DNA from 2 places in the Undibacterium sp. Xuan67W genome. Region 2 is predicted to be linked to the other one. Evidence: riboswitches for the same ligand, from Rfam matches in the RefSeq annotation. Region 2 holds a riboswitch; the other holds the start of a gene.
What was found. A riboswitch is a leader RNA that binds a small molecule or an ion and turns the genes downstream of it on or off. The one in region 2 is predicted to bind thiamine pyrophosphate.
Positions count from the first base shown of each region.

Region 1: another riboswitch for thiamine pyrophosphate. It lies ahead of thiC (phosphomethylpyrimidine synthase ThiC); the one in region 2 lies ahead of ACO0LE_RS10615 (TonB-dependent siderophore receptor).

Region 1 covers NZ_JBMPPN010000011.1:29,940-34,376, reverse strand. Annotated here, with positions in the region: gene ACO0LE_RS11515 (thiazole synthase) at 1-322, opposite strand, end outside; gene thiS (sulfur carrier protein ThiS) at 401-604, opposite strand; gene thiC (phosphomethylpyrimidine synthase ThiC) at 614-2,527, opposite strand; TPP riboswitch at 2,594-2,696, opposite strand; gene ACO0LE_RS11500 (diguanylate cyclase) at 2,888-4,437, opposite strand, start outside.
Region 2 covers NZ_JBMPPN010000010.1:4,289-8,725, forward strand. Annotated here, with positions in the region: gene ACO0LE_RS10615 (TonB-dependent siderophore receptor) at 1-1,872, opposite strand, end outside; TPP riboswitch at 1,920-2,039, opposite strand; gene rarD (EamA family transporter RarD) at 2,147-3,025, opposite strand; gene ACO0LE_RS10625 (zinc-dependent peptidase) at 3,292-4,113, shown strand; gene ACO0LE_RS10630 (cobalamin-binding protein) at 4,209-4,437, opposite strand, start outside.

The DNA.
Region 1 (4,437 bases), on a different contig from region 2:
CTTCCAATTTACAGAGCTGATGTCCGCCCAATAATTCACGTCCCAGTTGCAGCGTGTAGACCGCATCTTCAGCGTTGTAGCATCCCGCAGAATTCGGCAGAATGGTGTATCGGCTCGGCGGTACTGCATCCAGCAAACTCGGCGCGTTGGGATCCTGTCCAATGTTCACCCGGCGAATGGCAACCGTAATAATCTCGGCACCACTGGCCTCGGTAGCCAGACGCGTCTGCTCCAGATCCTTGTATTTACCGCTGCCAACCAGCAAGCGCGAGCGATAGGTTTTGCCCGCGATAGTCAGGCCGGAAATATTTTCTGTTTGCATAAAAATCCTTCTATGTAAGGTGCGCCATGCGCACCAATGCGGGTGAATACGATGGTACGCAAGACGCACCCTGGCGCTTCATCCACCACCGATCGCGCGTACCACATCGACCCGGTCTTGCGCCTGCAAGCGATAGTCAATCCATTGAGCGCGCGCGATAATCTGGCGATTTACAGCAACGGCAATTGTCTGCCCCGACAAGTTCAGTGTAGTGATCAGCTCAGCCAGGCTTCTCTCCTGACCTAGCTGATAGTTTTCACCATTCAATATGATCTCAGTCATGACAACGGCTTATTGCTTGCGATAGATCTCAGCACCGGATTTAACGAACTCGATCGCCTTCACCTCCATGCCTTGCTTCAATGCCTGTACTTCGCTGATCCCCTGATTCGCTGCATAGTCGCGCACCTCTTGCGTGATTTTCATCGAACAAAAATGTGGTCCGCACATCGAGCAGAAATGGGCGACTTTTGCCGAATCTTTTGGCAAAGTCTCGTCATGAAATTCACGCGCTTTATCCGGATCCAGCCCGATATTGAATTGGTCTTCCCAACGGAATTCAAAACGCGCTTTCGACAAGGCGTTATCACGGATTTGCGCACCCGGATGTCCCTTCGCCAGGTCGGCCGCATGCGCGGCAATTTTGTACGTAATGATGCCGTCTTTGACGTCGACTTTATTCGGCAAACCCAGATGTTCTTTTGGCGTGACATAACACAGCATCGCCGTGCCATACCAACCAATTTGTGCGGCACCGATGCCGGACGTTATATGGTCGTAACCCGGGGCGATATCGGTGGTCAATGGTCCGAGTGTATAGAACGGCGCTTCATGACATTGTTCTAGTTGCAGATCCATGTTTTCCTTGATCAGGTGCATAGGCACGTGACCCGGACCTTCGATCATGACTTGCACATCATGCTTCCAGGCGATTTGCGTGAGTTCGCCCAGTGTTTTTAATTCACCTAATTGCGCCTCGTCATTGGCGTCGTAAATCGATCCGGGACGCAAACCGTCACCGAGACTAAACGAGACATCATAGGCTTTCATGATCTCGCAGATATCTTCAAAATGGTCGTACAAAAAACTTTCTTTGTGATGTGCGAGACACCATTTCGCCATGATGGAACCACCGCGTGACACGATGCCTGTCATACGTTTTGCCGTCATCGGGACATATTGCAAACGCACGCCTGCATGGATAGTGAAATAATCGACACCCTGCTCCGCCTGCTCGATCAGCGTATCGCGGAAAATCTCCCAGGTCAGATCTTCGGCCTTGCCGTTGACTTTTTCCAGCGCCTGATAAATGGGTACAGTACCAATCGGCACAGGCGAATTACGGATGATCCATTCACGGGTTTCATGTATGTGTTTTCCCGTCGACAGATCCATGACGTTATCGCCGCCCCAGCGAATTGCCCAGGTCATTTTTTCAACTTCTTCGCCGATGCTGGATGTCACGGCAGAGTTGCCGATATTGGCATTAATTTTGACCAGGAAGTTACGGCCGATAATCATCGGCTCGACTTCTGGATGATTGATATTGGCAGGAATAATCGCACGGCCACGAGCGACCTCTGAGCGAACGAATTCTGCGGTAATTTCGTCGGAAATCGATGCGCCAAATGATTGGCCCGGATGCTGACGCCCCATCAGATCAGCCAGCTTATTGCCCATGGGTCCGGAGGCTTTCAGCTTAGCCAAATACTCTTTACGTTGCAGATTTTCGCGGATCGCGATGTACTCCATCTCGGGCGTGATAATGCCCTGCCTTGCGTAATGCATCTGACTGACATTTTTACCTGGAAGAGCGCGACGTGGCCTACGTTTAAGATTAAAACGCAGCTCCGCCAGCTTGGGATCATTCAATCTTTCTATGCCGTATTCCGATGACGGTCCTGACAATTCTTCGGTGTCATTGCGCTCAGCAATCCACGCTACCCGTACCGATGCCAAGCCTGAACGAATATCAATATTGACAGCAGGATCGGTGTAAGGACCAGAGGTGTCGTAGACATAAATCGGGGGATTTTTTTCCGAGCCGAACATGGCCGGCGTATCGGATTGACTGATTTCACGCATCGGTACGCGAATATCAGGCCGACTTCCCTGAACGTAGATTTTGCGTGAGTTAGGCAAAGGCTGTATTGCAGCCTGGTCGACTGTCGCGGTAGCGGACAGAAATTGTGGATTGGCGTTCATTTTGCTCCCATTAACGTGCACATTATTGATGGCAGCTTGGGAGGCTTGAGGTACGCGCAAGGGTGTTGCGATACAATTTTGCTTCCCTTCGCTGGCATTATCCAGATCAGGTTCGAGGGTATTTCTCACCCGACAGCGGCTATTGCTGTCAGGACCCCTAGCAGTTCTACATTACATTTTACAAAGCTTATTTCGTACGACTATGACCAGTACAATTTTCTTTCCGACTTGCAAAGACTCACAGCCAGCGTCATATTCGTTTGCCGTGGCAATTGGTTAGTAATCAAAATTAATAACCAGCTTACGGTCAGCGGCATTATATAGCGAGTAGGGCTTAAAAGTCTGTGCGTTTATTTCAACTTACATAGTGATGTTTTCTTCTATTTCGTTGGATTTGCGTCGTGCCGGGCCAACAACTTCGATCAATTCGACCATACCTGCATTCAAAGCAGCAGACAAATCATGATCAAGTACATTCATTGCCTGATCGTGGGGAACCAGCAATTTCGCCAATCCATAGGCACGGTTTCGTCCGTGGGCTTTACCAAGGTATAAGGCCATATCAGCCATTTGAATTGCTTTTTCCCAATTGCATATTTCTTCAGGAATATCAGAAAACGGCAATGGAATAAATCCTGCAGTAACGGTGACAGAGATTGCTAGTTCGCCAATTTGAATATCCTTTTCACCAATCGCAAGTAGGATACGTTCAACTAATTTAGTTAATTGTGAGGGATGCGATTTAGGCGAATAAATTAGAAATTCCTCGCCGCCCCACCGCAATACCATATCAGTATCCCTGACCGCACGCTTCAAACGATGTGCAACCTCCATCAATACACTGTCGCCTACCGTATGGCCCCAGGTGTCGTTAATCTGTTTGAAGTGATCAATGTCCATGAGTATCAAACAGTCAGGATTGCCTGCATCATCTTCACGACGTTCTTTTTCGGAAGCAAGCGTGCGCGTCTTCATCATGTCGACAAAGGATCTTCGATTGTACAAGCCGGTTAGCGGATCTCTGACTGCATGAAACGCAAGTTGTAAATTAGCTTCCAGAAGCTTTTCGTTCGCATTGCGAACTCGCCTGTATAGTAAGAACACAAAGATACCGGCCATCACTGTTACTGCTGCTGCTAACATGGTAATGATTTGCTGAAGTCGGCGATTTTTAATCTCCGCATCTTTTAACTGATTTTCTCGCGCCAGAAGTTCTATTTGTTTTTTTCGCTGGTTGGCATCAAATTGCTCCTGCATTGCAGCAACCGCTTTAGCCGTGCTTGCTCTAAAGAGTTCACTCGCAAGATTTTGCTGCTCTCGAACAGTTTCCAGAGCCTCCTTATACATGCCAGCTTTTTCATACATCCGCCCAAGCTCACCCAACATGGACTCGATATCCGTTTTGATACCTAAGTCCCTCAATTCCTTCATCACGCCGTTAATAAAAACCATCGCTTGCTGAATTCTTCCCTGGCCGCCAAGAGCAAATCCTATGTTTGCCCGGGAGTTTAATATCGCTGTTTTATCCTCCGCCGCTTCCGACTTAACAAGAGCCTGTCGCGCTGTCCGTTCGGCTTCAATGTAGTTGCCAATGTGGAGATAATAGTCGGCAATATTACTCAAGGTCAGGGCTTCCATACCTATGGATTTGGTTTCTTTAAATATCTTTAAAGCATGTTGGTACGACTTCAGCGCATCGTCAAATCGTCCCAGATCAATCAAGGCTAACGCCTGAGTTGAATACAAAGAACCAATTAATTTTGGAGAATTAGCGTCAGCAGACAATTCAAGTGCTGTGGCTATAGTTTCCAGAGATTTCTCCGGATTATGCATATCGAGGTAGAGACCTGCCAGTGAAGATAACCGATATAGCTTTGATTGAGTGCGACGTTTCGTCAAAAGATCAGATA
Region 2 (4,437 bases):
CAGTCCGGGTAAATCAGCGACCATATAATCGAGGTATACAACAGACTTTAGTGCGGGGACATTGGTGACACGTTGATCGTCAAGACCGCTGATGCCAGTACCGGATTGACGCGCATCGAGCGCCGTGAGGCTGACGCCGGATGATAATGCCGGTATCAGACGAGCCTGGAGAGTTAATTCCAGTCCCTTGTGTAAGGCGGTGCCATTGCTCACATAAACATTGCCGGTGTTAGTGTATTCGAGTGGTTTCTTGATGCGGAAGGCTGCTGCGCTGATGCTGAAATCACGGGTCAGATCGGCTTTGATACCGACTTCGACTTGTTTAGATGTAGCCGGATTCAACATCTGGTTTTCATTGACTGTGCCAAATGGAGCGATGCCGCCATGTTCCAAACCCTCGCTAAAGGATCCGTAGATACTAATCGTGGATTGCGGTTTAAATACCAATGCCAGACTCGGTAACTCATAGCTGCGATCATAGCCGGGATTGTCAGCCTGGTGACGCTGGATTGCGACGTGACGCAGGCCTGCATGGAGCTTCCACGCATCGTTGATATCAATAATGTCTTGCGCAAATAAGGACCATTCTTTATCCGTTCTGCGCACCGATACCGGCCCGGTCACATGGCTAGACGGCGGTACGACGACGGAATGAAATACATTGCTGGCACCTGCATAGTCATAGACGTAATCACCAAAGCGATCGCGTCTCTGGAAGCTTGAAAAACCCAGGGCAAGATGATGCAGTACAGCGCCGGTCGTCAATTTACCGTTCAGTATCGCTTGTGTGGCAACCGGTGATTTTGATTCATTCACGCTCTGGTAGTCGTACACATCATAGTCACCGTTTGCGCAATAGCCAGGGTAGAGGTTGGCAGCCGAGCAGCCATACGGAAATGCGGTGTAGTCATCACGTTTGAAATCATGACGGTTCGCAGAAAAGCTCGCACGCCAGTCGTCATTGAACTGATACTCAAAACGCAAGCCGATATTGCTGCTCCGTGAAAATACGGGTTTTGCCCAGGGCTGGTCGTTGAGCATCGTATCGGGATTAATCCCGCGCGGTAGGTCGGTGCCGTTAAACAGCTGATAGCCAGGAACTGTGAGTTGCGATTTGCGCTGGTAGTCGAGATCGAGTTGAAGCAGCGCTTTAGATGTGATGTGCCAGTCAAATGCACCTGAGATGAATTGACGATCACCATCTGCACCTTTGACGTAAGAGCGGATTTTTTCTGCAGCGGCATTGATGCGGTAACCAAATTGTCCGTCGTCCGACTGACCACCCAGATCCACTGTGCCATATAAGGTACCGCGTTCACTAGCCTCGACGGTGACTGAATGTAATGGCGTCATAGTAGGGCGCTTTATGACGTAATTAATAATGCCACCTGGCGTAGCGAAGCCTGCCTGGAAACCCGCTAAACCTTTAAGAATTTCGATGCGCTCTTTATTTTCTAGCGGAATCGAGGCATCACCCGGGATCGCCAGCCCGTCTTTACGGTAGCTGCTGGTGTTATCAAGAGCAAAGCCTCGGATCGAAAATTGCTCTGCATAACCAACAGCGTTATACGCATCATTGACACTCGCATCAAACTTCATTGCATCTGTGCTGCTGCGGATGCGTAAGTCTTGGATTTGCTGCTGAGAGAATACGGTAACGGAGACTGGTGTGTCCTGCAGCGGTGCATCGACAAATCCTGCAACCGTGTTGGTAAGCGGTTTTTCTTTCAACTGTTTATTGGCGCTGATAACGACCTCAGGCAGTACTTTGTCGTTGCTTTGCGCATAGGCTGAGGGTATAGCGATACAGGTCTGCGCTATTGCTGATGCAATTAGTGTCAGGCGCAGGGAAGGTGATGTTAATTTTTGCATAGTTTGCTCTTTTTTGCGAAGTCAGCGCAGGAGCAAACAAAGAGACGGAAGGAGACTTTGCGCTTCCCTACGCTGGCATTATCCAGATCAGGTTCAAGGGTATTTCTCACCTGCAAGAGACGATCTGAGCATGTCATTGTCGTCAAGCAGGACCCCTAGCGAGGTCACCATTTTACTACGAATCCAGATAGTCGCCGGATTCAGGCACCGGCCAGTATGCTGATTCCAGTTTTTTGCGCACTTTGAGACGTGCAATCCAGATAGCAGGCGGCTGTCAGGCGGGTTGTCGTTTGAAGGTATGACGTAATCCTTCGATGGAATACACGACCAAGGCAGTCCAGATCGCAATAAAGCCAATTAATCTGTCGCCGCTGAACGGTTCATGATAAAGATAGACGCCGAGCACCAATTGAATTGACGGCGCGATGTACTGTAATAAACCCAGAGTTGCCATCGGTATGCGGCGTGCACCAGCAGCAAACATCAGGAGAGGAATCGCCGTAATTGGTCCTGCGGCTAGTAATAAGGATTGAGTGCTTGTTGTACCACTGATAAAAGCGTTATGCCCTTGCAGGGTCAGGTAGCTAAGGTAAGCAAATGCAAACGGAAATAGAATAAAAGTTTCCAGAGATAATCCCTCTAGCGCACCTAGCGCAGCGGTCTTGCGCAATAAGCCATAAATACCAAAACTGATTGCCAGAGACAAACCGATAACCGGTGGATGTCCTGCCTGCACCGTCAGCCAGATGACGCCGCAGGCAGCGAGTGCAACGGCGGCCCATTGACCTATACGAAGCCGCTCACGCAGCAGTACAAAGCCGAGTAAGACATTCACTAAAGGTGTCATGAAATACCCGAGGCTGGCATCGACGACTCTGTCGTTATTGATTGCCCATATGTAGATAAGCCAGTTCACGGAGAGCAGCAATGCACTTGCCGCAAATCCTGCAATCAGTTTTGGCTGGCTCAATAAATTGTTGAGCCATGACCATTGTTTGCGAATTGCCAGTACCGTGACGAGAAATACTAAAGACCATAGCATCCGGTGCAACAGGATTTCCATTGCTGGAACGCCATGTAACGATTTGAAATAAACCGGAAATAAGCCCCAGACGATATAAGCGGATGCTGCTAAGAGTATGCCTTTGCGCATGAATGTACGATCAAAAGAAGAGATTGCAGTGTCGAAAACCAGAAGGCAGAGCGCTGCAGTATCCAATTCTTTGGACAATTGCGATGACGCCGAAGAGTTGACATTATCGCAGCAATTCGGGGAGTGTGTCCTGAACTCAGCCAATTCAGCGGTCTACCCTTGCGTTTACTCGCTTTGTCCCAAATTGGAAGGTAGTTAGAAATCACTATGTTGGTGAATCGCTGCTGCCGCATCCTTTATGGCACTGCGCTATCAGGAGTCCCGTTATGAATGCCTTACCTTTAATCCTTTTCCTGGCGTTGTTGGCTATTGCCATATTAGCCGCAGTATATTTGCCTGCGTATTTGTTAAAGCGTGCAATACAGCAGCCATTTCCATCCCATTACGCGAAGATTTTACGTAAAAATATCCCGGTGTATTCGCGCATGCCGGCTGATATCCAATTGCAATTGAAGCGACTGATTAAGCAATTTTTGTATCAGAAAAAATTTATTGCCTGTGATGGCTTGCAAATATCGGACGAGATTAAAGTTACGATAGCGGGCAGGGCGTGCATGCTGCTTCTTAATCGCACTACCGCAGTCTATCCGGCGTTAAAAACAGTGCTGGTCTACCCGAGTCCGTTTGTAGTCCCCCGACTCGAGACGGGTATGGGTGGAGTAGTCACCCATGCTCACCAAAGCTTATCGGGAGAGTCGTGGAGCGACGGACGCGTGATTGTGGCGTGGGATCATGTGCAGCGTCGCGGAGGTGAGCAGGCCGAAGGTCACGATGTCGTACTGCATGAATTTGCACATCAGCTCGATAGCGAGACAGGGGTAACGAATGGGGCTCCTGCTCTGGGCAGCAAGGCTAAATATCAGCGATGGTCAAGAATTTTGTCTGAAGAATTTGCTGCTTTACAGCAGGCTCTTGCGTTGGGTGAGGATACGGTGATAGATCCCTATGGTGCAACTAATCCAGCCGAATTTTTTGCGGTCGTTACGGAAACATTTTTTGAAAAGCCTTGGGCCATGGCACGTCGGCATACGGCTTTATTTGAACAGTTCAGGGCGTATTATCAGGTTGATCCGCGGGACTGGAGTTAAGTAATTGTGATGGAGATAGTGTGGCTGCATATCTCCGCTTTGCACGCTGTTCACTTAAAAGGAGTGCTGGTGAGCAGAGAGCTTGCAGCAGAAATTTATTTTGCTCGGGCCGTCGCCAGATGTTTGCAGAGCATTTCGGTGCCATCCAGAATGCGCGGACCTGAGCGATTCAGCCAGTCGCCTTCGACTGTAAATAAATGATCCTTCTTGATGGCGGTCATATTGCTAAATTGACGCCAGTCTGCAAACACATCCTGCTTGTCGCCACTGCCGGTAATGATGACATCTGGATTCGCAACCAGTACAGCCTCAGCGGTAACGGTG